One region of the Streptomyces sp. NBC_01498 genome, then DNA from elsewhere that is predicted to be linked to it. Evidence: riboswitches for the same ligand, from Rfam matches in the RefSeq annotation. Region 1 holds a riboswitch; each other region holds the start of a gene.
The links. Region 1 has a riboswitch for cyclic di-AMP ahead of OG875_RS05900 (LysM peptidoglycan-binding domain-containing protein). Riboswitches for the same ligand answer to the same signal wherever they lie in the genome.
Positions count from the first base shown of each region.

Region 1 (6,990 bases):
GGCCGGACAGGACGCACCCCTTTCATAATCTTGCAGTTATATAACCCTGGGGGTATATTCGAGGCATGCCCCTCCCCTTTGACGTGCTCGCGGAGCCGAGCAGGCGCAAGATCCTGGATCTGCTCCTGGAACGTCCGCATCTGGTCGGCGAGCTGACCGACCGGCTCGGACTCAGCCAGCCCGGCACCTCCCGGCATCTGCGGGTGCTGAGGGACGCCGGGCTGGTGCGGGTCCGGCAGGACGCGCAGCGCCGCTGGTACGAGCTGGCGCCGGAACCACTGGCGGAACTCGACGCCTGGCTCGCGCACTACCGGCATCTGTGGACCGGCCGTCTCGACGCGCTCGAACGGCATCTCGACACGACGGAGAGCGACTCCCCATGACCACGGACCCCGGGAGCCCGAGCGGCCCCGACGACGAAGGATTCCCCGCCGCCCTGTCCGACGCGGACGACGGGCGGACCGCGCTGCGCATGGAGCGCCGGCTGGCGCATCCGCCGCAGCGGGTGTGGGACGCGATCACCCGGCCCGCGCAGCTGGCGCGGTGGTTCCCGTCGGAGGTGAGTGTGGAACTGCGGCCGGGCGGCGAGATCGGCTTCCACTTCCCCGGCGACCCCGGCCCCGGTCCGGCGATGACGGGGCGGGTCACCGACGCCGACGAACCGCGTCTCTTCGCCTTCACCTGGGGCGAGGACCATCTGCGCTGGGAGATCGCGCCGGACGGGGCGAACGGCTCGGTGCTCACGCTCGTCCACACCTTCGGCGACCGGTTCGGCGCGGCGAGCTTCGCGTCCGGCTGGCAGGTGTGTGTCACCGCGCTGGCCCAGGTGCTGGCCGGCGGGCCCGTCGATGCCGCGCGGGACACGAGCGGCGCGCTGCACGAGGCGTATCTGGCGCGGTTCGGCGAGTTGACGCGGGGAGGGGTGGAGGAGACGGCGGAGGGCGGTACGCGCCTCCGGCTGGAGCGTCAGCTCGTACGGCCCGCCGGGGCGGTGTGGGACCGGCTGACCGGTGGCGCCGAGCCGTCGGCGGGCGGGCCGGTGCCCCCGGGCTTCACCGTGGGCACGGTCCCGGCGGGGCCGGTCACGGAGGTCAGGACGTCGGAACTCCTCGCGTACGCCTGGTGTGCCGGGGGCGAGGTCCGCTGGGAGCTGGGCGCCGGGACCGGGCACGGGCCCCGGCTGGTCCTCACCCAGACCGGGCCGCGCGACGGTTTCGACGCGGCGGAAGCGCTGGCGGCGTGGCGGGCGCGGGTGGCGGAACTGGCGGCGGAACTGGCCGGGGCGCCGTAACGACCAAGGCACCTGGCAGCGGAGCCGTCACGGCTGTTCATCACTCCATCGAGTGATGGTCACCGGGAAAAATCTCCCTCGGTCACTAATGTGATGCGGATCTACGCACCGAGAGACGGGGGATGTCCGTGTCCGATCCGATGAGCGTCCCGGCCATGACGGGGGCCGGGACCGTCGTGGCCGCGATGGCCACCCCCGCCTGGGAGGGGACGCGGGAGCGGGTCGTGGACGTGTTCCGGCGGCGGGACGTACAGCGCGCGGCCGTCATGGACGCGCAGTTGCGCGCCGACGCCGAGCTGGTCCAGGGGGCGGGTGACGACATGGAGGGCGTGCGCGACGATCTCGTACGCCCCTGGTCGCGTCGGCTCGCCGCGCTGCTGCGGGACCACCCCGAGGCCGCCGGGGATCTGCGTGCCCTGGTGGACGAGGCCGCCGCCGCGCGCCGTACGGAGCGGAGTGGGGCGCGGCAGGTCACCGCGTAGGCGGGTGGAGTGCGGGCGTGGACGGCCCGTGTGCGCGACCGGCCGGTGATCCGACGACGCGTCAACCGGGCGGCGGGGTACGGCGAACGGCACTGCCGGGCACGGGGGGCCCGGCAGTGCCGTCGGTCGAGCGGCGCCGGTCAGGGGGCACCGCTCACGAGGACGCCGCTCACGAGGGCGCCGGTGGGAGCCGGTGTGGGGGCGCCGGTCAGTACGGGCCGTTGACGTTGTCGATCGAGCCGTAGCGGTCGGCCGCGTAGTTGCACGCGGCGGTGATGTTGGCGACCGGGTCGTACGGGTCGGTCGACGTGCCGGACACGTGGTACGCCTGGAACGTCGGGTCGATGACCTGGAGCAGGCCCTTCGACGGGGTGCCGGCGGCGGCGTTGGAGTCCCAGTTGTTGATGGCCCGGGGGTTGCCGGAGGACTCGCGGATGATGTTGCGGTGGATGCCGTCGTACGAGCCGGGTATGCCGTGCTGCGCCATGACGTCCAGCGCTTCCCGGATCCAGCCGTCGAGGTCGTTGGTGTAGCTCTTGGCGACCGTCTCGATGGCGTCGGTGGTGGCCGCCGGGGTGTTCCCGGTCGCGGAGGACGTGCCGCTCGGGGCCTTGGGGGCCTTGGGGGCGGATACGGGCTTGCCCGAGAGCTTCAGCTTGAGGCCGGGGTGGATCAGCGACGGGTTGTCGCCGATGGCGGGCCGGTTGGTCTTGTACAGGGCCTTCCAGCCGCCGCTCACCGAACGGTCGCGCGCGATCTTGGACAGCGACTCGCCCTTGACCACGACGTGGATCACCCGGTGCGAGGCGGCGTGGACCGCCGCCGGGGCCGCCGTGATGTGCTGCGGCGCGGGCGTGGCGCCCGCCGTCGTGGCGGTGATCAGGGGCAGTGCGAGAGCGGCGCCGCCCGTGCCGAGGGCGACGAGCCGGCGGGCGAGCGGACTGGTGCGGGAATTGCGGCGGTGCTTACCCTCTGCGGGCATGACGAAGTCCTCTCCGTCGCCTGCGAGGTGAGCTGTCGGGTTCGGGCGGGAGTTGCCCGGCCGCGCGAGTGGCGCGGCTTCACCCCGAGCCGGTCCGGAGTTTTCCGGATCGGCGACTTACCTGGGTCCCCCGCTCCTGCCGTACGTGAAGTGGGTGGATGCGGTTTCCGGACGGCGGCAGGATTCGGCGTTCCGCCCGGAATGACGAGAACGTAAGCGAGAACATCCGGGCGAAACAAGTCCTGAATTCACGGCGTCATGCCATTCATGCGTCCGCCGGGCGGAAATTGGAATTCCCGCCCGGCGGTTCATCGCCCAACTTTCCTTTCCCACGCGGACGGTGGGCGGCCGGGCCGTTCGCACACTCGGCCGCGCTTGTGACGGACATCACGGCATTTCAGCGCAACCATGCGACCCCTCCCACCCAGAAAGGGACAAGTCATCCGCTGAATACCCATAACGCCCTATCCGCAAAGCGGACAAATTACCGCTTTCCACCGGCCGTGGATGAGGAGGAGTTCCGCCCGGCGGCGGGCCCGCCGGTGATCACGAAGCTGGATCCCGGCTCGATCAGGACGTCTCCCTCGGCCGAGTCGGTGATCGTCACGCCGGTCAGCGTCGCGCTGCCGCGGGCGCCGCCCATCGCCAGGATTCCGGCGCCGTTGTTGGACTTGGCGATGGTCACGCCGCTGATCTCGACGTCCGGCACAGCACCACCGCCGTTCTTGAACTGGATGCCGTCGTAGGTGGAGTCGAGGATCTCGGTGTCCCTGATCTTCACCCCGGTGATGTCCCGGCTCGCCGGGAAGAGGGTGATGGCGCCGAACTCCTGGTCCTCGTTCCAGAAGGCACCGCCCGTGCGGTGCAGGGCGTTCCCGGTGAGCAGGGTCTCGCCGGAGAACGGCAGCGGATCGTGGTCGGTCGCCAGCATGATGCCCGGGTAATTGGCCGTGTCGGCGATCAGGTTGTTCCGCACGGTGTTTCCGTAACCGCCGTAGATCGCGACTCCGTTGGCCCGCCAGGGCAGCTGAACGGTGTTGTCGGAGAACACGTTGTCGTGGGCGACGTCCACGGCCGGGTCCTTCACGTACTGATTGGCCCAGACGGCGAGCGAATCGTCACCGGTGGTGCGGAAGGACGAGTTGTCCACCGTCGAATTCCGCGTTCCGTTGGTGAAGTTGATCCCGTCCGCATAGGTGTTGCGGATACGCATTCCGCTGAATTCAAGACCGTCGGCCGGGCCCCAGAGCGCGGGGATGTTGGCGTAGTCGCGGCCGACCCAGACACCCACGTTGGCGTGTTCGATCCACACGTTGGATATCTTGGTGTTCTTGCCGAAGCGCCCGTTGAGGCCGACTCCGCCCTCGGCTCCCCCGCCGCCCCGGATACGGCCGGAGCCGAAGATGGCGAGGTCGGATATCTGGGTGTTGTCGTCGATGTCGAAGCCGAAGTTGCCCTCGTGCGGGTGGTTGATGCCGCCCGCGTTCTGCGGCTCGGTCAGCGTGTAGAGCTGGGAGTGCCACATGCCCGCGCCCCGGACGGAGACGTTCTTGATGCCGATCTGGTTGAACTGCCCCTGGTTGTCGGGGTCGTCGGTCAGGATCTTCTGTTCCTGACGCCACTGGCCCGGCGGGATCCAGACACAGGGGATGTCGCCGTTCTGGTCGGCGGTGACCGCGTCCTGGAGTGCCTCGGTGTCGTCGCCGCCGTCGTCGGGGACCGCTCCGTACTCGGTGATCGAGACGCACTCGGCCGGCTTGGCGGCCGGGGGCGCGACCTCTTCCAGGTCGATCAGGTCCACGATGTAGAAGGGCGCCGTGTCGTCGGCGTCTCGCTGGAGCTTGAACGTGGTGCCCGCCGGATACGTCGTGGACAGCAGCGAGTTGGCCTCGTCGAACAGTCTGCGGGCGTCCGCCTGGGGCGTGTTGGTCAGCGACTCGGGGTCGTCCGTGTCGCCGTACAGCCAGCTGTGCCTGGACGACAGGTCCAGTTTCTGCACGAAGACGCCGTCGGCGTAGAGGCTGATCGTGGCGTCGATGCCGCCGCCGCCCGGGGCGTCGGGGATCGAGTTGCGCACCACGATCGAGTTCGCGGCGTTGGTGGAGGTGAACTCCACGAACTGGCCCTCGCCGTCGAGCCGTACCGACGCGCGGCCGGACGACTCGCTGGCGAAGTTGGTGTGCCCGAAGGTGCGTTCCGGGTCCGCCTCCAGCAACGTGCCGTCGTAGTCGCCGGCTTCGGCCTCGTACTCGGTGTACGGGAGGGCGGCTCCGCGCGCGGCGGACGGGCGTGCCGAGGTGGCGGCGGACGGCGCGGACGCCTCGGGCGCGTCGGCGGGGGTGGCGGCGGACGCCGCGGGCAGGAGCCCGACGACCAGCAGTCCGGTCATGGACATGCCAGCGATGAGGCGTCGTCGGAGGTACTTCGACTTCATGGGGTCCTCTGTTTCGGTGGGGTCGACAGAGTGAGGGACGCCGGTCCGTGGTGGGGGTGGACGGGCGACTGCGCGGATCGATCGGGGCGGACAAACAGGATGGAACGCCCGCTGCGATCCGTCCTGATCTTGCAAGGCAACCGCAATTAATTGAGCTTCGCCGTTCGAGTCCTGCGATCAGGCAGTGAGAGTTTTCAAGCATGTCACCGGTTTGTCAACAGCCCGCGCCAGAGAGCGACCGGGCGGACCGGCGCCCGCACCCCGCGTCCCGCGCCGCCACGAGTGATGATGGAACTATGGCGAATCCGACAATCCTCACCGTCGACGACGATCCCGCCGTGTCGCGGGCCGTCGCCCGCGACATCCGCCGCCACTACGGGGAGAGCTACCGCGTCGTGCGCGCGGTGTCGGGCGACGAGGCCCTGGAGGCCCTGCGGGAGATCAAGCTGCGCGGGGACCAGCTCGCGATCATGCTCGCGGACTACCGGATGCCCCGGATGAACGGCCTGGAGTTCCTCGAAGCCGCCATGGACCTCTTCCCGCTCGCCCGCCGGGTGCTGCTCACCGCGTACGCGGACACCGAGGCCGCGATCGACGCCATCAACGTCGTGGACCTCGACCACTACCTGCTCAAGCCGTGGAGCCCCCCGGAGCAGAACCTCTACCCGGTGATCGACTCGCTCCTGGAACTGTGGCTGGCCACCCCCGACCCGGTCGCCACCGAGACCCGGGTGGTCGGCCACCGCTGGTCGGCGCCGTCCTTCGCGGTACGCGACTTCCTCGCCCGCAACCTCGTGCCGTTCCGGTGGCTGCTCTCCGACGAACCGGAGGGCGACCGGCTGCTCACCGCCGCCGGGCTCACCCGGGCGGACGTGCCCATGGTCGTCACCTCCGACGGCAAGACACTGGTCTGCCCCACCGAACGGGAACTCGCCGACCACGTCGGGCTCAGCACCGTACCGGCCGCCGACTTCTACGACCTGGTGGTCGTCGGCGGCGGCCCCGCCGGGCTCGGCGCGGCCGTGTACGGGGCCTCCGAAGGGCTCCGTACGCTGCTGGTGGAGCAGCAGGCCACCGGCGGGCAGGCCGGCCAGAGCAGCCGGATCGAGAACTATCTGGGCTTCCCCGACGGTGTGTCCGGCCGGCAGCTGACCGAGCGGGCCCGCCGCCAGGCGCTCAAGTTCGGGGCCGAGATCCTCAGCACCCAGCGCGCCGTCGCGCTCGACGCGGCGGGCTCCGGCCGGGTGCTGCGCCTGGGCGAGGCCAGCTCCGTCACCGCCCACACCGTGGTCCTCGCCACCGGGGTGTCCTACCGGCGGCTCGGCGCGGCGGGCGTCGAGGAGTTCACCGGCACCGGCGTCTTCTACGGGTCCACCGTCACCGAGGCGGTCAACTGCTCCGACGAGGACGTCTACATCGTCGGCGGCGCCAACTCGGCGGGGCAGGCGGCGGTGTACTTCTCCCGCTACGCCCGCCGGGTCCACGTACTGATCCGCCAGGGCGACCTCACCCGGTCCATGTCGAGTTATCTGATCGACCAGCTCAACGGCATCGACCACATCGAGATCCATCCCTGGACCGAGGTGACCGGCGCCGAGGGCGACGGCCACCTCCAGAGCCTGACCCTGCGCGACGGCCGGAGCGGCGAGAGCAGAAGCGTCCCGACGTCCTGGCTGTTCGTCTTCATCGGCGCCGAGCCGCACACGGACTGGCTGGACGGGGCGGTCACCCGTGACGCGCACGGCTTCGTGATGACCGGGACGGACCTCCTGACGAGCGGGCAGCGCCCGGCGGACTGGCG
Region 1 covers NZ_CP109598.1:1,420,798-1,427,787, forward strand. The annotation lists gene OG875_RS05880 (alpha/beta fold hydrolase) at 1-28, shown strand, start outside; gene OG875_RS05885 (ArsR/SmtB family transcription factor) at 66-383, shown strand; gene OG875_RS05890 (SRPBCC family protein) at 380-1,291, shown strand; gene OG875_RS05895 (hypothetical protein) at 1,447-1,773, shown strand; gene OG875_RS05900 (LysM peptidoglycan-binding domain-containing protein) at 1,982-2,755, opposite strand; cyclic di-AMP (ydaO/yuaA leader) riboswitch at 2,760-2,922, opposite strand; gene OG875_RS05905 (right-handed parallel beta-helix repeat-containing protein) at 3,240-5,189, opposite strand; gene OG875_RS05910 (FAD-dependent oxidoreductase) at 5,486-6,990, shown strand, end outside.

Region 2 (6,990 bases), 3.0 Mb from region 1:
CGGCCGGCGGAGAAGCCGACCTGATCCACGACTTCGCCTTCCCGCTCCCCATCTACGCCATCTGCGATCTGCTCGGCGTCCCGCGCGAGGACCAGGACGACTTCCGCGACTGGGCCGGGATGATGATCCGGCACGGTGGCGGGCCGAGGGGCGGGGTCGCGCGGTCCGTGAAGAAGATGCGGGCGTATCTCGCCGAGCTGATCCACCGCAAGCGGGACGACCTCGGCGACGACCTGATCTCCGGGCTGATCCGGGCGAGCGACGACGGCGAGCACCTCACCGAGAACGAGGCCGCCGCGATGGCCTTCATCCTTCTCTTCGCCGGTTTTGAGACAACTGTGAATCTGATAGGGAACGGGGTCTATGCCCTGCTCCGCAACCCCGAGCAGCGCACGCGGCTCCAGTCCTCCCTCCGCGCCGGCGAGTCGGAGCTTCTCGCGACCGGGATCGAGGAACTCCTGCGCTACGACGGCCCGGTGGAACTCGCCACCTGGCGGTACGCCACCGAACCCGTCCAACTCGGCGGGCAGAGCGTCGCGGTGGGCGATCCCGTCCTCGTCGTACTCGCCGCCGCGAACCGTGACCCGGAGCGGTTCGCCGAGCCGGACCGGCTCGATCTCGCGCGGAGTGACAACAAACACCTCGGTTACGGCCACGGCATCCACTACTGCCTCGGCGCCCCGCTCGCCCGGCTGGAGGGACAGACCGCTCTCCGAACGCTGCTGACCCGTCTGCCGGACCTGCGGCCGGCGGTCGATCCGTCCGAACTGCGCTGGCGCGGCGGGCTCATCATGCGCGGACTGCGCACGCTTCCGGTGCAGTTCACAGCGGTGAGTGACTGACCGAACGTCAGTACTGTGACTTTCACGTGATCTCCGCTGTATCGACTTGTGACAGACGTTCGAGGGGCGCTACCTTCACGACCGGCTCGGCTGTCACCTGCCGGGCCACGCTCCAGAAGTCTCACGGAAGGCAACCGCATGCGCTCCGGGAACGGTCGGCACCGTCGGCCCCGTCAGGCCCCCGCCCTCATCGTCGCGGCAGGGGTGACCGGCTCGGCGATCGCCATCCCGCTGCTCGGCGCGAGTGGCGCGAGCGCGGCGGAGGCGTCCACCTGGGACCGCGTCGCCGACTGCGAGAGCGGCGGTATGTGGAGCGCGGACCTCGGAAACGGGTACTACGGCGGGCTCCAGATAGCCCAGGAGACCTGGACCGACTTCGGCGGTACGGCGTACGCCCCCACGGCCGACCAGGCCAGTCGCAGCCAGCAGATCGCCGTCGCCGAGAGAATCCTGGCCGAGCAGGGCCCCGCCGCCTGGCCTACCTGCGCGCTGATCACCGGACTCGCCGCGGACGCCGGGACGACGCCGGACAGCGAGCCTTCCGAAGGTTCCTCCGAGGAGACCGCGCAGGCCGCGGAGGCCGAGGACACCGCGCCGGGCGAGGAGGCCGAGCTGCCCGCCGCTCCCGAGGAGGTGCCCCCGTACGGCCAGTTCGGCCGTGACTCCGCCCTCGGTACGGACGAGCCCGCCGAGGAGCCGTCCGTCCGGCCCAGCACCGAGGCCGCCACCGGTACCGGCAAGCACCGGGGCGCGCCCGCCCCCGAGGCCGACGCGAGCACCGGGCCCGGCGCGTCGGCCGGCACGGATCCGGACGCGGGCGTCGATGCCGGGGACGCGGACGAGTCTCTCGAAGCGGGTGCGTCGGGTGCGTCGGGTGCCGAGCGGGCCTCGCGGGACGAAGGTTCGGCGCGCGAAGGCGCCGCCGCCGAGGGCCAGGGTGCCGAGGGCGGCGCGTACACCGTCCGTTCCGGCGACAGCCTGTGGACCATCGCCGACGAGCAGAAGGTCGACGGCGGCTGGTCCGCGCTCTACGCCGCGAACCGTGAGGTCGTCGGCTCCGACGCCGATCTGATCCTGCCCGGCCAGAGCCTCGATCTGGCCCTGGAACAGGGGTAGTTAAGACCTTTATGTCCGCATCTGTGCAAGTGAGACAAGCATCTCTTTGCCCGCATTGATGTGATCCGCCCGCCCACGCGCCCGGCTTCCGCCCCACCTGCGTAAACGGAGTTTCTCCTGGGGCGGGATGGGCGAATCATCCCGGATGTTCCTCCTTTGAACATCCGGGATGCCTGTGATTACGGTCTGAACCGCTCGCACCGCGGGCACCGTCGACCGTCACGCCGAATCCTGCCGTCGGTCGGGGGGAACACGTCGCGTCAAGCGCCGTAGGCAGGAGCGGGGGACCCACAGGTAGGCGCCGACCGCACACGCGGCCGGCTCGGGGTGGAGCCGTGTGCGGGGAGACAGCAGGACGTCTCCCCCGATCGCACGGCCGGGCAACTCACTTGGCCCGAACCCGACAGCTCACCTCGCAGGCGTCGGTGAGGAGATCTCGCATGCTGTTTTCCAGCAAGTCCGGCAAGGCCAAGCACCGCCGTCAGTCCAAGGCCGGCCGTTACGCCACACTCGCCGGCATCACCGGCGCGGCCGTCGCCATCCCGCTGATGGCCACCACCTCCGCCTCCGCCGCGACCACCTCCGAGTGGGACACCGTCGCCCAGTGCGAGTCCGGCGGCAACTGGTCCATCAACACGGGCAACGGGTACTACGGCGGGCTCCAGTTCTCCGCCTCCACCTGGGCCGCGTACGGCGGCAACGCCTTCGCGTCCAGCGCCGACCGGGCCACGAAGTCCCAGCAGATACAGATCGCCGAGAAGGTCCTGGCCGGCCAGGGCAAGGGTGCCTGGCCGAGCTGTGGCGTGGGCCTGTCCAACGCCGCCAACGACGCCGGCTCCGACGAGGCCGCCCCGGCCGACCCGGGTCAGCAGCAGGCCGCCCCGCAGGAGCAGCCCGCCCCGCAGCGGTCCGCGCCGCGCGCCGAGCAGGAGCAGCCCGCCTCGCGCGACACGACCCGTGGTCCGATCAAGAAGGGCGACGGCGAATACAAGGTCAAGGCCGGCGACACCCTCTCCAAGATCGCCGAGACCAAGAAGGTCGAAGGCGGCTGGAAGAAGCTCTTCGAGCTGAACAAGGACATCGTCGAGAACGCCGACGAGATCTTCCCGGGTCAGCAGCTCCACCTGAGCTGATCCCTTCCCTCCCGAGCCCCGGCCGGCACGCCCCACTCCCCCCGGGGTGCGCGCCGCACCGGGGCTCGGGCCCGTCGTACGGGACGGCGGCAAGGGCCCCGAAGGCCCCGAGGTCCGGACGGCGTCCGGGTCCGAACGGCGTCCGGGTCCGGACAGCGCCGGGTCCGTACGGCGCCCCGCCGCCCGGCCCGCGCGACCGTGCCCCCGGCCCGCCCGGCCTCGACGCTGTACGACGCCGCCCAACTGCGAACCTGCCCCCCGGCCGCCGCGCAACTGCGGCACCGCCCGAGCGCCCGAGCGCGCCACCGTACGGGTCCCAGCCGCCCCGGAGGCCCCAGCCCCGAACCCCGCCCCGCCGACCGACATTTCATGGCCGAACGGTCAATCGGGACTCTTTTCGTCCCAGCGGGCGGGCATCTGCCGACCGCCGCACGGGAGCCGGTTAGGCTCATGCCGCAAGGCCACCGAGGCCCTGCACTCCACGCGTCACATCCCAGAAGGAGATGCTCGTGCCGTCCATCGACGTCGTCGTAGCCCGGGAAATCCTTGACTCCCGAGGCAACCCCACGGTCGAGGTCGAGGTCGGCCTCGACGACGGCAGCACCGGCCGTGCTGCTGTCCCCTCCGGTGCGTCCACCGGTGCGTTCGAGGCCCTCGAGCTCCGCGACGGTGACCAGAACCGCTACCAGGGCAAGGGCGTCGAGAAGGCGGTCCTCGCCGTCATCGAGCAGATCGGCCCGGAGCTGGTCGGCTACGACGCCACCGAGCAGCGCCTCATCGACCAGGCGATGTTCGACCTGGACGCCACGCCCGACAAGTCCTCGCTCGGCGCCAACGCCATCCTCGGTGTCTCGCTGGCCGTGGCGCACGCCGCCTCCGAGGCGTCGGACCTGCCGCTGTTCCGCTACCTGGGCGGCCCGAACGCGCACCTGCTGCCCGTGCCGATGATGAACATCCTCAACGGCGGGTCGCACGCCGACTCCAACGTGGACATCCAGGAGTTCATGATCGCGCCCATCGGCGCCGAGTCGTTCTCCGAGGCCCTGCGCTGGGGCGCCGAGGTCTACCACACGCTGAAGAAGGTCCTGAAGGAGAAGGGGCTCTCCACCGGCCTCGGCGACGAGGGCGGCTTCGCGCCGAACCTGGACTCCAACCGCGCCGCGCTCGACCTGATCCTCGTGGCCATCAAGGAAGCCGGTTACGCCCCCGGCAAGGACATCGCGCTCGCGCTGGACGTCGCGGCCTCCGAGTTCTACAAGGACGGCTCGTACGAGTTCGAGGGCAAGTCCCGCTCGGCCGCCGAGATGACCGACTACTACGAGGAGCTCGTCGCCGCGTACCCGCTGGTCTCCATCGAGGACCCGCTGTTCGAGGACGACTGGGCCGGCTGGAAGGCGCTCAACGACAAGCTGGGCGCCAAGGTCCAGATCGTCGGCGACGACCTGTTCGTCACCAACCCCGAGCGCCTGGCCCGTGGCATCGAGGAGGGCTCGGCCAACGCCCTGCTCGTCAAGGTCAACCAGATCGGTTCGCTGACCGAGACGCTGGACGCCGTCGAGCTGGCGCAGCGCAGCGGCTTCAAGTGCATGATGTCGCACCGCTCCGGCGAGACCGAGGACGTCACGATCGCCGACCTGGCCGTCGCCACCAACTGCGGTCAGATCAAGACCGGCGCCCCGGCCCGCTCCGAGCGCGTCGCCAAGTACAACCAGCTGCTGCGCATCGAGGAGATCCTCGACGACGCGGCGGTGTACGCGGGCCGCAGCGCGTTCCCCCGCTTCAAGGACTGACCTCCGCCGCTCCGAGCCGGCCTTCGGTGCTCCGGTGCTTCGGGGCTGACCGGACAGCCCGTCGTGCGGCCGTCCCCGGCCACGGTCCCGTACCGTGTCCGGGGACGTACGCGCGTACCGGGCCCGGCGCCGCGACCGGATCGGAAACGTGACCGGGACCGGCACCGGGCGGTACGGCATACGCAGGACAGAGGTACGAGGGTCCGCTCGGTCTCTGCGGGATCCGAGGACGATCCGACGGATCCGAGGGTGATCCACGGATCTGAGGGAGAGGCGGGACCATGGCCGCGAACCGGGACCGGTTCTCCACCGCGACCAGGATCAGGATTCTGGGCGAGCAGACCGCCGCCCGTGTCTACCGCTCGCAGACCCGCCGACAGGCGCGCCGCTCCCGGCTCACCGGGCGCGCGGCCTTCCTCGTCCTGGTCGTCTGCTCGCTGATCGTGGCGCTCGCCTACCCGATGCGGCAGTACGTGTCCCAGCGCGGCGACATCGCCGAGCAGGAACGGCTGACCCGCGAGGCGGCGCACCGGGTCGAGGAGCTGCGCGACGAGAAGGCGCGCCTCCAGGACGACGCGTACGTCCAGCGGCTGGCGCGCGAGCACCTGCACTACGTGATGCCGGGGGAGACCGGTTACGTCATGACCGACCCCCGCGCGGCCGAGGAGCGCCGCACCGACCAGGGCGCGTCCGACCGGCCCTGGTACTCCAATCTTCTGGACGGCGTCGACAGCGCCGACCGGACGGACAGATAACCACCGAGGAACCGACGCAGGCATGGACACGCCCCCTCCGCAGACCGAACGCACCGAGCCCACCGAGGCGGACGTCGACGCGTTCCGGCAACAGCTCGGCCGCCCCCCGCGCGGTCTGCGCGCCATCGCACACCGCTGCCCCTGCGGGCAGCCCGACGTGGTGGAGACCGCGCCGCGCCTCCCGGACGGCACGCCGTTCCCGACGCTCTACTACCTGACGTGCCCGCGCGCGGCCTCGGCGATCGGCACGCTGGAGGCGAACGGGGTCATGAAGGAGATGACCGAACGCCTCGCCGCCGAACCGGAGTTGGCCGCCGCGTACCGCAAGGCCCACGAGGACTACCTCGGGCGCCGGGACGCGATCGAACTGCTGGCGAACTTCCCCAGCGCCGGCGGGATGCCGGACCGGGTGAAGTGCCTGCACGTGCTGGTCGGCCACTCGCTGGCGGCGGGCCCCGGGGTGAACCCGCTGGGCGACGAGGCACTGGCGATGCTGCCCGAGTGGTGGCGCAAGGGACCCTGTGTGATCCCGTTCACAAACGACGCGACGGCGCCCACCGGTGACGGGATCGCGTCCGCCGGTGACGGTCCGGCCGGGGACGGGACCGCGCCCGCCCGTGACGGCTCCGCCGAGGGGGACGCCGCGTGACCAGGGTCGCGGCCGTCGACTGCGGCACCAACTCCATCCGCCTCCTGGTCGCCGACGCCGACCCGGCCACCGGCCAACTGGTCGACCTCGACCGGCGGATGACGATCGTCCGGCTCGGCCAGGACGTCGACCGCACGGGCCGGCTCGCCCCCGAGGCGCTGGAACGCACCTTCGCGGCCTGCCGCGCGTACGCGGAGATCATCCGGGACCACGGGGTGGACCCGGCGCGGACCCGGTTCGTGGCCACCTCCGCGTCGCGCGACGCGGAGAACCGGGACGAGTTCGTGCGGGGCGTCCTCGGCATCCTCGGCGTCGAACCCGAAGTGATCACCGGTGACCGGGAGGCCGCGTTCTCCTTCACCGGCGCCACCAGGGAACTGACCGGCCGCACCGACCTGACCACGCCCTACCTGGTCGTGGACATCGGCGGCGGCTCCACGGAGTTCGTCGTGGGGGACGAGCGGGTCACGGCCGCGCGTTCGGTCGACATCGGCTGCGTACGGCTGACCGAACGGCACCGGCCGGGCAGCCCGGCCACCCCCGCCGACATCGCCGCCCTCCGCGCGGACATCGACGCCGCGCTCGACACGGCGGCGGCCACCGTCCCGCTCACCGAGGCCCGCACCCTGGTCGGCCTCGCCGGCTCGGTCGCCACGGTCGCGGGGATCGCCCTGGACCTGCCCGCGTACGACTCGGCGGCGATCC
Region 2 covers NZ_CP109598.1:4,440,093-4,447,082, forward strand. The annotation lists gene OG875_RS19055 (cytochrome P450 family protein) at 1-842, shown strand, start outside; gene OG875_RS19060 (transglycosylase family protein) at 981-1,958, shown strand; cyclic di-AMP (ydaO/yuaA leader) riboswitch at 2,214-2,395, shown strand; gene OG875_RS19065 (transglycosylase family protein) at 2,399-3,091, shown strand; gene eno (phosphopyruvate hydratase) at 3,601-4,881, shown strand; gene OG875_RS19075 (FtsB family cell division protein) at 5,163-5,636, shown strand; gene OG875_RS19080 (DUF501 domain-containing protein) at 5,659-6,285, shown strand; gene OG875_RS19085 (Ppx/GppA phosphatase family protein) at 6,282-6,990, shown strand, end outside.
Region 2: linked by a shared signal. The riboswitch ahead of OG875_RS19065 (transglycosylase family protein) and the one ahead of OG875_RS05900 (LysM peptidoglycan-binding domain-containing protein) in region 1 are both predicted to bind cyclic di-AMP.

Region 3 (6,990 bases), 630 kb from region 1:
CGCTCATCGTCGAGCTGGAACCGCTCTTCGCGTGCAATCTCGCCTGTGAGGGCTGCGGCAAGATCCAGCACCCGGCAGGGGTCCTGAAGCAGCGCATGCCCGTGGCACAGGCGGTGGGGGCGGTGCTCGAATCCGGGGCACCGATGGTCTCCATCGCCGGCGGCGAGCCGCTGATGCATCCTCAGATCGACGAGATCGTCCGGCAGTTGGTCGCCAAGAAGAAGTACGTCTTCCTCTGCACCAACGCGATGCTGATGCGCAAGAAGATGGACAAGTTCACGCCGTCCCCGTACTTCGCGTTCGCCGTGCACATCGACGGCCTGCGCGAGCGGCACGACGAGTCCGTCGCCAAGGAAGGGGTCTTCGACGAGGCGGTGGAGGCGATGAAGGAAGCCAAGAAGCGCGGCTTCCGTGTCACCACCAACTCCACGTTCTTCAACACCGACACCCCGCAGACCATCATCGAGGTCCTCAACTACCTCAACGACGACCTGAAGGTCGACGAGATGATGATCTCGCCCGCGTACGCCTACGAGAAGGCGCCCGACCAGGAGCACTTCCTGGGCGTCGAGCAGACGCGGGAACTGTTCAAGAAGGCGTTCTCCGGCGGCAACAGGAGCCGCTGGCGCCTCAACCACTCCCCGCTCTTCCTGGACTTCCTGGAGGGCAAGGCCGACTTCCCGTGCACGGCCTGGGCGATCCCCAACTACTCGCTCTTCGGCTGGCAGCGCCCCTGCTACCTGATGAGCGACGGGTACGTCCCGACGTACAAGGAACTCGTCGAGGAGACCGACTGGGACAAGTACGGCCGGGGCAAGGACCCGCGCTGCGCCAACTGCATGGCGCACTGCGGCTACGAACCGACGGCCGTGCTCGCCACCATGGGCTCCCTCAAGGAGTCGCTGCGAGCGGTACGGGAGACGGTCAGCGGCGGCACGTGAGACCCGTGCGGCGTACGACCGGCGGCGCGTGACGTCCCGGTCGGCGGAGGGGAGGGCGGCCACCGCCGCCCGCCCCTCCGTCGGCCGCGCGCGGCCACCGGCCGTGCCGCACGGCACCGCGCGGTACGAGGACACAGCGAGGAGACGACGGGATGACGGCATGACGGAGTCCGCGGAGCACGTGACGGCCGGGAAGACCGGGCCCCGGGCGGCACCCGCCCCGGGCAAGGGCTTCGACCTCGCGACACTGCTGGCCGAACGCGGCGGTGAACGCTACGAGTTGCACTCCGCGCACCTCAACCACCAACTCCCGCGCATGCTGCGCACCCTCGGCTTCGACAAGGTCTACGAACGCGCCGAGGGCGCCTACTTCTGGGACGCCGACGGCAACGACTACCTCGACATGCTCGCCGGCTTCGGCGTGATGGGGCTCGGCCGCCACCACCCCGTCGTACGCAAGGCCCTGCACGACGTCCTCGACGCCTCGCTCGCCGATCTCACCCGTTTCGACTGCCAGCCGCTGCCGGGCCTGCTCGCCGAGCGACTGCTCGCCCACAGCCCGCACCTGGACCGGGTCTTCTTCGGCAACAGCGGTACGGAAGCCGTCGAGACGGCCCTGAAGTTCGCCCGGTACGCCACCGGGAAGCCCAGGATTCTCTACTGCTCCCACGCCTTTCACGGCCTGACCACGGGCTCGCTCTCCGTCAACGGCGAGGCAGGGTTCCGCGACGGCTTCGCCCCGCTGCTCCCCGACACCGCCCTGGAGATGGGTGATCTCGACTCCCTGGAGCGGGAGTTGGCCCGAGGCGATGTGGCGGGCTTCGTGGTCGAACCGATCCAGGGCAAGGGCGTGCACGCCACGCCGCCCGGATTCCTGCGGGCCGCACAGGAGTTGCTGCACCGGCACGGGGCGCTCCTGATCGCCGACGAGGTGCAGAGCGGGCTCGGCAGGACCGGGGACTTCTACGCGTACCAGCACGAGGAAGGCGTCGAGCCGGACCTGGTGTGTGTGGCCAAGGCGCTCTCCGGCGGCTATGTGCCGGTCGGCGCGACCCTCGGCAAGGACTGGATCTTCAAGAAGGTCTACTCCTCGATGGACCGGGTCCTGGTCCACTCGGCCAGCTTCGGTTCCAACGCCCAGGCGATGGCGGCCGGTCTCGCGGTCCTGTCGGTGATCGAGGACGAGCGGCTCGTCGCCAACGCCGGGGCGACCGGTGATCTGCTGCGGTCACGGCTGGCCGCGCTGGTCGACCGGTACGAACTGCTGCGCGAGGTGCGCGGCCGGGGGCTGATGATCGGCATCGAGTTCGGGCGGCCCGCCTCGCTCGGGCTGCGGAGCCGCTGGACGATGCTCCAGGCGGCCCGGAAGGGGCTCTTCGCGCAGATGGTCGTGGTGCCGCTGCTCCAGAAGCACCGCATCCTCACCCAGGTCTCCGGGGACCGGCTGGAAGTGATCAAGCTGATTCCCCCGCTGAACGTCGGGGAGCGGGAGGTCGACCGCTTCGTGACGGCGTTCACGGCGGTGATGGACGACGCCCATCGCGGGGGTGGGCTGATGTGGGACTTCGGCCGGACGCTGATGAAGCAGGCCCTCGCCCAGCGCTGACAGACACCCGTTTCTTGCCTCCGAGGCAAGGAACTTGCCTCGGAGGAAAATTCCTGGCGGAATGGACCCATGAACCTTCCCGCCGACGCCCGCGAACCCGAGGCGGCAGAGGACCTGCCGGACGTCGCCCCGCGCCTGCGTGAGCTGCGGCGCGGCCGGAGCCTCACCCTGGAGGCCGCCGCCGCGAGAGCCGGGCTCTCCCCGGCCCATCTCTCCCGGCTGGAAACCGGGCGCAGGCAGCCCTCGCTGCCCATGCTGCTCGGTCTGGCCCGCGTCTACGGTACGACGGTCTCCGAGCTGCTCGGAGAGGTGCCGCCCGAGTCCGACCCCGTGATCCGCGCGGCGCGCGCGGAACCCGTGGAGGCCGACGGCTGGACGTACCGCCGGGCGGGCAGCGCCTCCGGCCGGGCCATGCAGCCCCTGCGGGTGACCGTGCCGTACGGGGCGCAGGGCGACCTCGTCCGGGTCCATCCCGGCGAGGAGTGGATCCATGTCCTGGAGGGCCGGCTGAGGCTGGGCCTCGGGGACGGCGTCCATGTCCTCGGCCCCGGTGACAGCGCCCACTTCGACTCGACCACACCGCACCGGCTCGCGGCGGCCGGCCCCGGCGGCGCCGAGCTGCTGTTCGTACACACCCTGCTGACCAGTCCCGTCGCCGAGCTGTGCCTGCCGGGCGGGGCCCACCGCCGCTGACCTGCGGTCAGCCACCACCGGACCGAGAGAGGCCGTCACCATGCCCGACACGTCACCGAAGCAGGAGCAGGAGCAGGAGCAGGAGCAGGAGCAGGACCTGGTCCAGGTCCAGGAGCGGCGAGGTCGGGAGCGGGCGCCGCTGTCCGAGGCGCCCGCACCGTCCGCCGCCTGCGACATGTCGGCCACGCCCGACTCACCCGTTATGTCTGACTCGTCCGCCGCGCCCGCTCCGTCCGTCATGGACGAGGAGCGCAATTTCCCCCGGGGTCTCGCCATCCGGCTCTTCGCCTACCTGGTCGCGGGCCATGTCCTGGCCGGCTTCCTCTATCTGCTCTTCGAGGCGGGCGCCAAAGGCCGGTAGGCCCTGTCCGGCGCCCGCCCGGGGCCGTACTACCCCTCGTCGACCAGGCGTGCCCGCAGCCGTTCGCGCCGCTCGTCCGTCAGCCCCAGCCCGTCCGCGAGGTAGCGGTCGATGCTGCCCCACGTCTCCTCCATCGTCGTGAACGCCGTTTCGAGATACACGGCACGCGCGTCGAAGAGGGGCGCCAGCAGTTCGAGCACCTCCGGCGACGTTCCCTCGGGCGACGGGTCGCCGCGGCGCACCAGATACCGGCGGGCCGGGGCGTTGGACTTCAGATAGTCGGCCTCGATCGCGTCCCGCTCCACGCCCACGGCGAGCAGCGACACCGCGACCGAGAGTCCGGCCCGGTCCTTGCCCGCCGCGCAGTGCATCAGCGCGGGCAGGCTCTCCTCCGCCAGCGCGTGCAGCACACGCCGGTGCTCGGCGGTGCGGTCCAGAATGATGGAACGGTACGAAGCGGTCATCCGGGACACCCCTTTGCCGTCCGCGAGGATGGACCGCAGCTGGTCGAGATCCCCGTGGCGGACCATCTTCCAGAACTCCGTGCCGTCGGCCGGGTCGGTGAGCGGGATGTTCACATTGCGTACGCCGGCCAGTTCGACGTCCAGGCCGTCGAGCTTCTGGTCGGCCGCGTTGCGGAAGTCGAAGATCGTATGCAGCCCCAGCGACGTGAGGAACGCTCTGTCCTCGGCGGTGGCATGGGCGAGGTGGCCGCTGCGGAAGAGCCGTCCGTACCGTACGCGCCGCCCGTCGACCGTGGGCAGACCGCCCACGTCGCGGAAGTTGCGTACCCCGGCCAGAACGGGCTCGGCCGACGGGATCTGCTGCGGCACCTCGTGCGTCACGTGAGCTCCTCCGCGTCTCCGGACGGCGCTGGTCGCCGACCTGTCGCGCTCCGACTTTACGACATGGGCACCCATCGAATAGTCGTACTAAAGGGTTTCTGGTCGTAATGCCGGATTGTGAGTAACACGCCCAGGAAGAAGGGGAGATGGAGGGAAATAGTCGTCCGTGGGTGAGCAGGATCTCATCCGTGACGGTGTGTGGCCGTGCCCGGCCGGGGGAGGCCGAGGGAATCGGTGCGACGCACGGAATTCACCGGTCCGTTTCCACGCAGGGTGACCGGTTCCGGCGGCCGGTATTCGCGGCACTGATTGCCGGAGCAAAGCAACGGGTTGTCCGCGCCGGTCCGCCCGGCTTAACGTCACCGCAATCCGAACGGACCGCCGAATCCTGCCGCCGTTCGGAATCCGCATCCATCCAGCACCCATTCACGTGTGGCAGGAGCGGGGGACCCAGGTAGTACGCCGTTCCGGAGAATCGGGACGGCTCGGGGTGAAGCCGCGTCAACGCGCGGCCGGGCATCTCCAGTCCGAACCCGACAGCTCACCTCGCAGGCGCCGGAGAGGAATTCGCCATGCCCGCAAAGGGTAAGCACCGCCGTCCGAGGAACAACCCGATAGTGCGTGGATTCGTCGTCGCCGGAACGGGCGGCGCGGCCCTCGCTATTCCGCTCGTGGGCGCCACGGGTGCCCACGCCGCCGAGCAGACCGGTGCCCCGTCGTCCGTCACCGCCGCGTCCGCCGCCTCCGTCGCGCACACGGCCGCCGCTCCCGCCGGGCAGCGGGCCGGGACCAAGCGCGGGTCCGTCTACACGGTGAAGCCGGGGGACTACCTCGCCAGAATCGCCCAGACGCACCACGTCCGGGGCGGCTGGCACACGCTCTACGAGGACAACCGCGAGGCCGTCGGCGACAACCCGTCGCTGATCCACCCGGGCCTCAAGCTCACCATCGGCGCCCAGGCCAAGGCGACGGCCGGGGGCCGTGCCGACGGCGCCGCGAAGAAGAAGGCCGCGCCCGCCAAGCCCGCCCCGGCGAAGCCCGCGCCCGCTCGGCCCGCCCCGAAGGCCGACACCGCCGCCGACACCGCCCCTGACACCACGGCCGCGCAGCCCGCCGCGCCGAGCGCCGCGTCCGGCTACACGGCCCCCGTCGACGGCGCCGCCATCACCACCCAGTACCGCGCGTCCGGCAGCAGTTGGGCCAGCGGCTACCACACCGGCGTCGACTTCGCGGTCGGCACCGGCACCACCGTCAAGGCGGTCGCCCCCGGCACCGTCGTCTCGGCGGGCTGGGCCGGGTCGTACGGCAACGAGGTCGTCATCCGGCACGACGACGGCCAGTACTCGCAGTACGGCCATCTCTCCTCGATCTCCGTGTCGGCGGGCCAGAGTGTCGGCGCCGGTGACCAGATCGGTCTCTCCGGTTCCACCGGCAATTCCACCGGTCCGCACCTGCACTTCGAGATCCGCACCGGCCCGGGATACGGCTCCGACGTCGACCCGCTGGCGTATCTGCGCGAGCACGGCGTTTCTCTCTGACGCCTTTCTCTCCCCGGTCCCGACCGCAATCGGATTCACCGGAATCGGCTCCGCCGCAATCGGATCCACCGGAATCAGCCGTCGGCCGGCACCCCCGTGTGCCGGCCGACGGCTGTTCGTCCTTTCCCGGTGGAAATAACTCCGGACCCGATGTCGCTCGCGCGTCACCGAACCACCGGGAAAGGAAGGGACATCGGCCCGGTCGGCGGCGCCGCCGGTATCCGTTCCAGGACGCCGCCCGCGAAGACGTCGTACAACGGCAGTGTCTCCAGATGGACATAGCCGATGTGGCAGTCGCACGTCGTGAGCGGGCAGGGGCGCGGCCGGAGAGCCTCACGGTAGGAACCGTCGTACAGATTGCCCAACTCGGCCGGGACGAAGTGGCACCGGCGGACCCTGCCCTCGCCGTCCACCGAGATCACCGACTCGCCCGTGCGGCAGGGCAGCCCCGCCGACGAGTGCGGGTGGCGGCTGAACGGGAACAGCGGGTCGAGCGCGGTCCACTCCGCCGCCTCCTCGTCCGAGTACCCGCGTCCCTCGGCCGCGTTGACCCACAGATACACCTGGCCGGGGAGGTCGGCGCGGAGTCGGCGCGCCTGGTCCAGATGGTCCGGGAAACCCACCACACCCACACTGAACCGGACTCCCCCGCCTTCCAGTTCACGGCACTTGGCGAGGAAACGGTCGTACGGTGTCTGGCCCGGGTGATACGTGCACCACAGGGCCACCTTCGCGGGGTCGGCCGCCTTCAGCCAGTCGACGCGGCAGCTCAGATTCGTCTGGATGGCGACCCGGGCGACCTGCGGCAGATGCGACAGCTCGGTCAGCGCCCGCCGGTACCAGGAGCGGGTGAGCCCCTCGCCCCACGGGGTGAACAGGACCGACAGCCGGTCGTCCGTCCGCCCGGCCACCCACGCCGTGAAGCGTTCCAGCGCCGCCCGGTCCGCGCGCAACTGGTCCGGGCTGTCACGGCGCTTGGCAAACGGGCAGTAGGGACAGTCGTAGT
Region 3 covers NZ_CP109598.1:792,201-799,190, reverse strand. The annotation lists gene hpnH (adenosyl-hopene transferase HpnH) at 1-941, shown strand, start outside; gene OG875_RS03020 (aspartate aminotransferase family protein) at 1,102-2,547, shown strand; gene OG875_RS03015 (helix-turn-helix domain-containing protein) at 2,617-3,240, shown strand; gene OG875_RS03010 (DUF6126 family protein) at 3,443-3,601, shown strand; gene OG875_RS03005 (tyrosine-protein phosphatase) at 3,631-4,434, opposite strand; cyclic di-AMP (ydaO/yuaA leader) riboswitch at 4,856-5,016, shown strand; gene OG875_RS03000 (LysM peptidoglycan-binding domain-containing M23 family metallopeptidase) at 5,019-5,984, shown strand; gene OG875_RS02995 (STM4011 family radical SAM protein) at 6,149-6,990, opposite strand, start outside.
Region 3: linked by a shared signal. The riboswitch ahead of OG875_RS03000 (LysM peptidoglycan-binding domain-containing M23 family metallopeptidase) and the one ahead of OG875_RS05900 (LysM peptidoglycan-binding domain-containing protein) in region 1 are both predicted to bind cyclic di-AMP.

Region 4 (6,990 bases), 5.2 Mb from region 1:
GCAGCCATCTTACGACCTGTACGTCCTGTACATTTTTTACGGACGGACGACCGGGACACGTCCGGCATCCGCGTCCGAGGAGAGGTACGCCATGAACCGCCCCGCCGCCCGCCACGTCCTGCCGGAGTTCACCGAGCGGACCAGCACCGGAACCCGCTCCCTCGACCCGTACTCCAAGCTCTTCGAGGGGCGGATCATCTTCCTCGGCACCCCGCTGGACGACACGGCGGCCAACGATGTGGTCGTCCAGCTGCTGAATCTCGAATACACCGCCCCGGACCAGGACATCGCGCTCTACATCAACTCCCCCGGCGGCCCGCTGAGCGCCATGACGGCCGTCTACGACACGATGCGGGTCGTCGGCTGCGACGTGTCGACCACCTGCCTCGGACAGGCCGCGTCGACCGCCGCCGTGCTGCTCGCCGCCGGCGCCCCGGGCAAGCGGATGGCGCTCCCCGGCGCGCGCGTGGTCCTCCAGCAGCCGGGAATCGAGGAGCCCGTACGCGGCCAGCCGTCCGACCTCGCCCTCCACGCGGAGGAGTTGCTGCGGCTGCGCGCCCTGATGGCGGGGGCCCTGGTACGGCACACCGGGCAGAGCGCCGAGCGGATCGACGCCGACATCGACCGGGACACGGTCTTCGACGCGGCGGGCGCCGTCGCGTACGGGCTGGTGGACGAGGTCACGCGGGACCGCAGGGCCTCCCTCGGCCTCAACACCCCCGGGTGAACGGCCGATGCCGACACCGGAACCGCCGCCGCTGCCCGCCCTGACCCGCGCCGAGGGCGATGTCGTCGACACCTACCTCCGGGTCGTGGACCTGGTCGGCCGGATCAACCCCGCGCGCACGGACGACACGTACGGCGCGCTGCGCGCCGCCCAGGCGCTGGTGGCGGGCGCCGCCGCCCTGCGTGACGCGCTGGCGCTGATGCACGCGCGGGGCGAGACGGAGCTGCACACGGCGACCCTGGACCGTACGCTCCGGGCACTCGACGGGGAGCGCAGGGCCCGGCGCGTCACCATGCCGCCCGGAACGGTGACTTGACGCGAACCTGCTGAGGACACGCGCCGGGCGGGCCCCTCCGCGCGGCGCGCGGCTGCCCGTTCGGCGTACCGACCCGCCCGGCGCGATCCGGACGGCGACTTGCGGCCCGGAATCCGCCGTCCGGCGGCAACCCCCCACGACACCGCAGGTACGGCGTGCGACCGGCCCTCTCCCGCGTTCACCGGATCGGGCGCATCTACACAAATAGGTCAAGCGTGACGAGAATCACATATCGTCGTTTCAACTCGGAAATGTGCTGAGGCCGCGTCAAGATCCGTCTGACGACAAGCCCCCGCCACCTCGGCGGGGCGGTCCGGGTGGACGCCGAGTCCTGCCGCCGCTCCGGATGCCTGGTCGACACGAGTGGATCGGCAGGAGTGGAGGACCCGGGCAGTTCGGGGCGGTCCGACCATGGACGGCTCCTCGGGGTGAAGTCGCAGCCGCGACCGGACATCTTCGCCTGTCCGAACCCGACAGGTCATCCTTCACAGGCGGCTGACGAAGGGTTGCGCATGTCCGCGCAGACACATGTCCCGTCGCTGCTCTCCCGGGCCGGTACCGCCTCGGTCCTCCTCGCCGCCGTCGGCGGCGCGATGCTGGCGCCCGCCGCCGTGCCCGAGGCCCACGCCCTGCCCGCCGCCTCCAAGGCGCTGAACGTGGCCGCTTCCAAGAAGGGCTCCCCGTACAAGTACGGGGCGACCGGCCCGCACCGGTTCGACTGTTCGGGCCTGACGCAGTTCTCGTACAAGAAGGCCGGCAAGAAGCTGCCGCGCACGGCGCAGCAGCAGTACAACAAGACCCGCCGGGTCTCCGCCTCCGGCCGCAAAAAGGGTGACCTGGTGTTCTTCCACTACAGAGGCAGCGTCTACCACGTGGGGATCTACGCCGGGAAGGGCAGGATCTGGCATTCCCCGAAGACCGGTCAGGTGGTGCGGCTGGAGCGCATCTGGTCCAAGGGCGTGCGGTACGGCCGGGTCCGGTGACGACCGCCGCCGCCACCCGGCCACCGCCGCCGTCCGCCCGCGGCGGCGCCCCGTCGCCGCCGGGTCCGCTCAGTCCCGGGTCCGGGGCGACGGCCAGGGCAGGGTGACCCAGACCGTCTTGCCGCCGTCCTCGGTGGGTGTGATGACCAGTCCGCCGCCGTACTCGGCGGTCAGCGACCGGACGATGACCATGCCGCGGCCGTGGTCCTGCCGGCCGTCGGCCGGGAGCCGGCGCGGCCACCGGGGGTGGCTGTCGGTGACGCCGAGGCGCAGCCACTCGTCGCGCTCCAGCCGGAGGTCGACCGTGAAGACCGGCGACCTGCCGAAGGTGTGCTGCACGGCGTTGGTCGCGAGTTCCGAGAGGATGAGGCGAACCGTTTCGGCGGTGTCGGAGCCGTCCGGCAGCCCCCACTCGGCGAGCACACGCGCGACATGTCCGCGCGCCTGGCGTACCGAAACCGGATCGCTCGGCAGGGTGACGGATGCTTCCTGATGGTCTGCCATGGCGACGCTGCCCCTTCCCACCGGGACGCAGACCGGCCTATGGCTGATGCCCGCGGGTACGTCCCCGGATTGCGCTGCGCGCCACACTGCCATCAACGGCGGCCCCGGGAGGGGTGATCCGCCGGGATTTGACCCCCTCTGTCGCTCTAAGCGGTGAACTCTGCGACGAGAGACCGGATGTGAACACGCTCAAGTTCCGGGTGTCCGCGGCCGAGAGGGGAGGCGCCCGCGTGGTGGCGTGCGCCGGGCGGTCAGCGGGCGTGCGCCCGTGCGTCGGCGGGGGCGGTCGCGACGATCGTGGCCAGCGCCTCCCCGATCTGCGCGTCCGTCAGGTCGGCGCGGGCGGTGAGCCTGATGCGGGAGATCCCGTCGGGCACCGACGGCGGCCGGAAGCAGCCCACCACCAGCCCGGCCGCCCGGCAGTCGGCGGCCCAGCGCACCGCCGCGCCGGGTGAGGGGGCCCGTACGGAGACGACGGCGGCGTCCGGGCGTACGGCGGTCAGCCCCGCCGCGGTCAGCCCCCGGTGCAGCGCGTGCGCGACGGCGCGGGCCCGCACCGCCAGCGACGGGTCCTCGCGCAGCAGCCGCAGACTCGCCAGCGCGGCGCCGGCCGAGGCGGGCGCGAGTCCGGTGTCGAAGATGAACGACCGTGCCGTGTTGACCAGTTGGTCGATCACCCGCGCCGGGCCGAGCACCGCGCCGCCCTGACTGCCCAGCGCCTTGGAGAGCGTGAGGGTGGCCACGGTGCCCGGATCGCCCGCGAGGCCCGCCGCGTGCACGGCGCCGCGCCCGCCCTCGCCGAGCACGCCGAGTCCGTGCGCGTCGTCCACGAGCAGCGCGGCGCCCCGGGTACGGCACACCTCGGCGAGCCGGGCGAGCGGCGCCGCGTCGCCGTCCACCGAGAACACCGAGTCGCTGACGGCCAGGGCCCGGACGCCCGGGTGCGCTTCGAGGGTCTTGTCCACGGCCGGGGGGTCCGCGTGCGGGACGACCACGGTCTCGGCGCGGGAGAGCCGGCAACCGTCCACGATGGAGGCGTGGTTGGCGGCGTCCGACACGACGAGCGAGCCGCGCGCGGTCAGTGCGGTGAGGGCGGCGAGGTTCGCGGCGTATCCGGACGACAGGACGAGCGCCGCCTCGAAACCGCAGAAGTCGGCCAGTTCACGCTCCAGTTCGGTGTGGAGCGCGGTCGTTCCGGTGACGAGCCGGGAGCCGGTGGCGCCCGCGCCCCAGCGGTGTGCCGCGTCGGCCGCCGCGCGTGTCGTCACCGGGTGGTGGGTGAGGCCGAGGTAGTCGTTGCTCGCCAGGTCCAGGAGGGCGGAACCGGCGGCGCGGGGCCGCAGGGTGCGGACGAGTCCGGACCGCTCGCGCCTTTGCGCCTCGTCGTCGATCCAGCCGAACGGGTCCGGTGGCGTGGACGACGCGGACGGGTCGCCGGGCGCGGAGCGCTCGGGCGGCGCGGGCCGCTCGCCCGGCACGGACGCCTCGCGCTGCGCCGACGGCTCGGAAGAGGGCACGGCTCGGGTCCTTCCGCTCGGGTCCTGGTGTCGACGGCCCACCGACCCTAACCGCACGTCGGCGCGGTCCGGGTGTGGTCATCCACACACCGGGACGGGGGCGTCTTGTGGGATTCATTCTTGGCCCGGGACCGCGCCGTAGGACAGGATCGGCGCCATGGACCTGCTGAACACACTGGTGGACAAGGGCCTTCGGCGCGAGGCGCCGTCGCGCGAGGAGGCGCTCGCCGTACTGGCGACGTCCGACGACGAGCTGCTCGACGTGGTGGCCGCGGCCGGAAAGGTGCGCCGCCAGTGGTTCGGGCGGCGGGTCAAGCTGAACTACCTGGTCAACCTGAAGTCCGGGCTCTGCCCCGAGGACTGCTCCTACTGCTCGCAGCGGCTGGGGTCCAAGGCCGAGATCCTCAAGTACACCTGGCTCAAGCCCGACGAGGCGACGAAGGCGGCGGCGGCCGGGGTGGCGGGCGGCGCGAAGCGGGTCTGTCTGGTGGCGAGCGGCCGGGGCCCGACGGACCGGGACATCGACCGGGTCTCGCGGACGATCGGCGCGATCAAGGAACAGGACCCGGAGGTCGAGGTCTGCGCCTGTCTGGGGCTGCTCTCGGACGGTCAGGCGGAGCGGCTGAAGGAGGCCGGCGCCGACGCGTACAACCACAACCTCAACACCTCCGAGGCCACCTACGGCGACATCACCACCACCCACACCTACGCGGACCGGGTGGAGACCGTCCGGCACGCGCGGGGCGCGGGCCTGTCGGCCTGTTCGGGGCTGATCGCGGGCATGGGCGAGAGCGACGCCGACCTGGTGGACGTGGTGTTCGCGCTGCGGGAGCTGGACCCGGACTCGGTGCCGGTCAACTTCCTGATCCCGTTCGAGGGCACGCCGCTGGCCGGGGAGTGGAACCTGACGCCGCAGCGGGCGCTGCGCATCCTGGCGATGGTGCGGTTCGTCTGCCCCGACGTGGAGGTGCGGCTCGCGGGCGGGCGCGAGGTGCATCTGCGGTCGATGCAGCCGCTGGCGCTGCACCTGGTCAACTCGATCTTCCTCGGCGACTACCTCACCAGTGAGGGCCAGGAGGGCAAGGCGGACCTGGAGATGATCGCGGACGCCGGTTTCGAGGTAGAGGGCGCGGGCACGCGGACGCTGCCCGCGCACCGGAGCGACGGATGCGCGAGCGCGTGCGGCCCGGCGGAGGCCGACGAGGAGCAGCCGGCCGACCGGGCGGAGAGCGGCGGGGCCCGTACGGATCTGGTGACCGTACGGCGCCGGGGAGCCGGGACGGATCTGGCGCCCAATGCCTGACACCCGGGCGGCGGACCCGTCCGGCCTGTCCGGGCGGGCCGCCCTCGCGCCGGAGGAACTGCTGGCGCTCGACCGGGCCCATGTCTGGCATCCGTACGGCCCGATGCCCGGCCGCACCGACCCGCTGGTCGTGGAGTCCGCCTCGGGCGTACGGCTCCGGCTCGCCGAACCGGCGCACGGGCAGCGCGAGTTGGTCGACGGCATGGCGTCCTGGTGGTCCGCGGTGCACGGCTACAACCACCCCGTCCTCAACGAGGCGGCGCACGCCCAGCTCGCCCGGATGAGCCATGTGATGTTCGGCGGGCTCACCCATGAGCCCGCCGTGCGGCTCGCGGCCCGGCTCGTGGAGATCACCCCGGAACCGCTGCGGCACGTCTTCCTCGCCGACTCCGGTTCGGTGGCGGTGGAGGTCGCGGTCAAGATGTGCCTCCAGTACTGGCGTTCGCTCGGCCGCCCGGCCAAACGGCGGCTGCTGACCTGGCGCGGCGGCTACCACGGGGACACCTGGCAGCCCATGTCGGTGTGCGACCCCGAGGGCGGGATGCACGGGCTCTGGTCGGGGCTGCTGCCGCGCCAGCTCTTCGCCGACGCGCCGCCCGACGGCTTCGAGCCGTACAGCGAGACGTACGCGGACCAGCTGCGCGGTCTCGTCGCGCGCCACGCGGACGAACTGGCCGCGGTGATCGTGGAGCCGGTCGTGCAGGGCGCGGGCGGCATGCGCTTCCACTCCCCCGCGTATGTGCGGGTACTGCGCGAGGCGTGCGACGAGTACGGCGTGCTGCTGATCCTCGACGAGATCGCCACCGGCTTCGGACGTACGGGCGAGCTGTTCGCGGCGGAGCACGCCGGGATCTCCCCCGATGTGATGTGCGTGGGCAAGGCGCTGACCGGTGGTTATCTCACGATGGGCGCGACGCTGTGCACCTCGGAGGTGGCCGACGGCATCTCACGCGGCGAGGTTCCGGTCCTCGCCCACGGACCCACCTTCATGGGCAATCCGCTGGCCTCGGCCGTGGCGTGCGCCTCGATCGACCTGCTGCTCGGCCAGGACTGGCGGGGCGAGGTGCAACGGATCGGGGCGGGGCTGCGCGACGGACTCGCGGAGACCACGTCGCTGCCCGGGGTGAAGGACGTGCGGGTCCTCGGCGCGATCGGGGTCGTGCAACTCGACCGTGAGGTGGACATGGCGGCGGCGACCCGGGCGGCGGTGCGGGAGGGCGTGTGGCTGCGGCCGTTCCGCGACCTCGTCTACACGATGCCGCCCTATGTGACGGACGACGCCGACGTCGCGCGGATCTGCCGCGCGGTGACGGCGGCGGCGCGGGAGGGCTGAGATGCCGGTGGTGATCGTCTCCGGGACGGGGACGGAGATCGGCAAGACCGTCGTCACGGCGGCCGTGGCGGCACTGGCGCTGGCCGGAGGCCGTACGGTCGCGGTGCTGAAGCCCGCGCAGACCGGTGTCGGCCCCGGTGAGCCCGGTGACACGGCCGAGGTGACGCGCCTGGCGGGCGCGGTCACGGCCGTCGAACTGGCCCGGTTCCCGGAGCCGTTGGCGCCCGCGACAGCCGCCGCGCGGGCCGCTCTGCCGCCCGTACGGCCCGAGGAGATCGCCGAGGCGGCCGGGAAACTGGCCACCGAG
Region 4 covers NZ_CP109598.1:6,574,574-6,581,563, reverse strand. The annotation lists gene OG875_RS28095 (ATP-dependent Clp protease proteolytic subunit) at 92-727, shown strand; gene OG875_RS28090 (hypothetical protein) at 735-1,043, shown strand; cyclic di-AMP (ydaO/yuaA leader) riboswitch at 1,381-1,552, shown strand; gene OG875_RS28085 (C40 family peptidase) at 1,556-2,026, shown strand; gene OG875_RS28080 (ATP-binding protein) at 2,096-2,530, opposite strand; gene OG875_RS28075 (8-amino-7-oxononanoate synthase) at 2,782-3,921, opposite strand; gene bioB (biotin synthase BioB) at 4,205-5,350, shown strand; gene OG875_RS28065 (adenosylmethionine--8-amino-7-oxononanoate transaminase) at 5,343-6,683, shown strand; gene bioD (dethiobiotin synthase) at 6,685-6,990, shown strand, end outside.
Region 4: linked by a shared signal. The riboswitch ahead of OG875_RS28085 (C40 family peptidase) and the one ahead of OG875_RS05900 (LysM peptidoglycan-binding domain-containing protein) in region 1 are both predicted to bind cyclic di-AMP.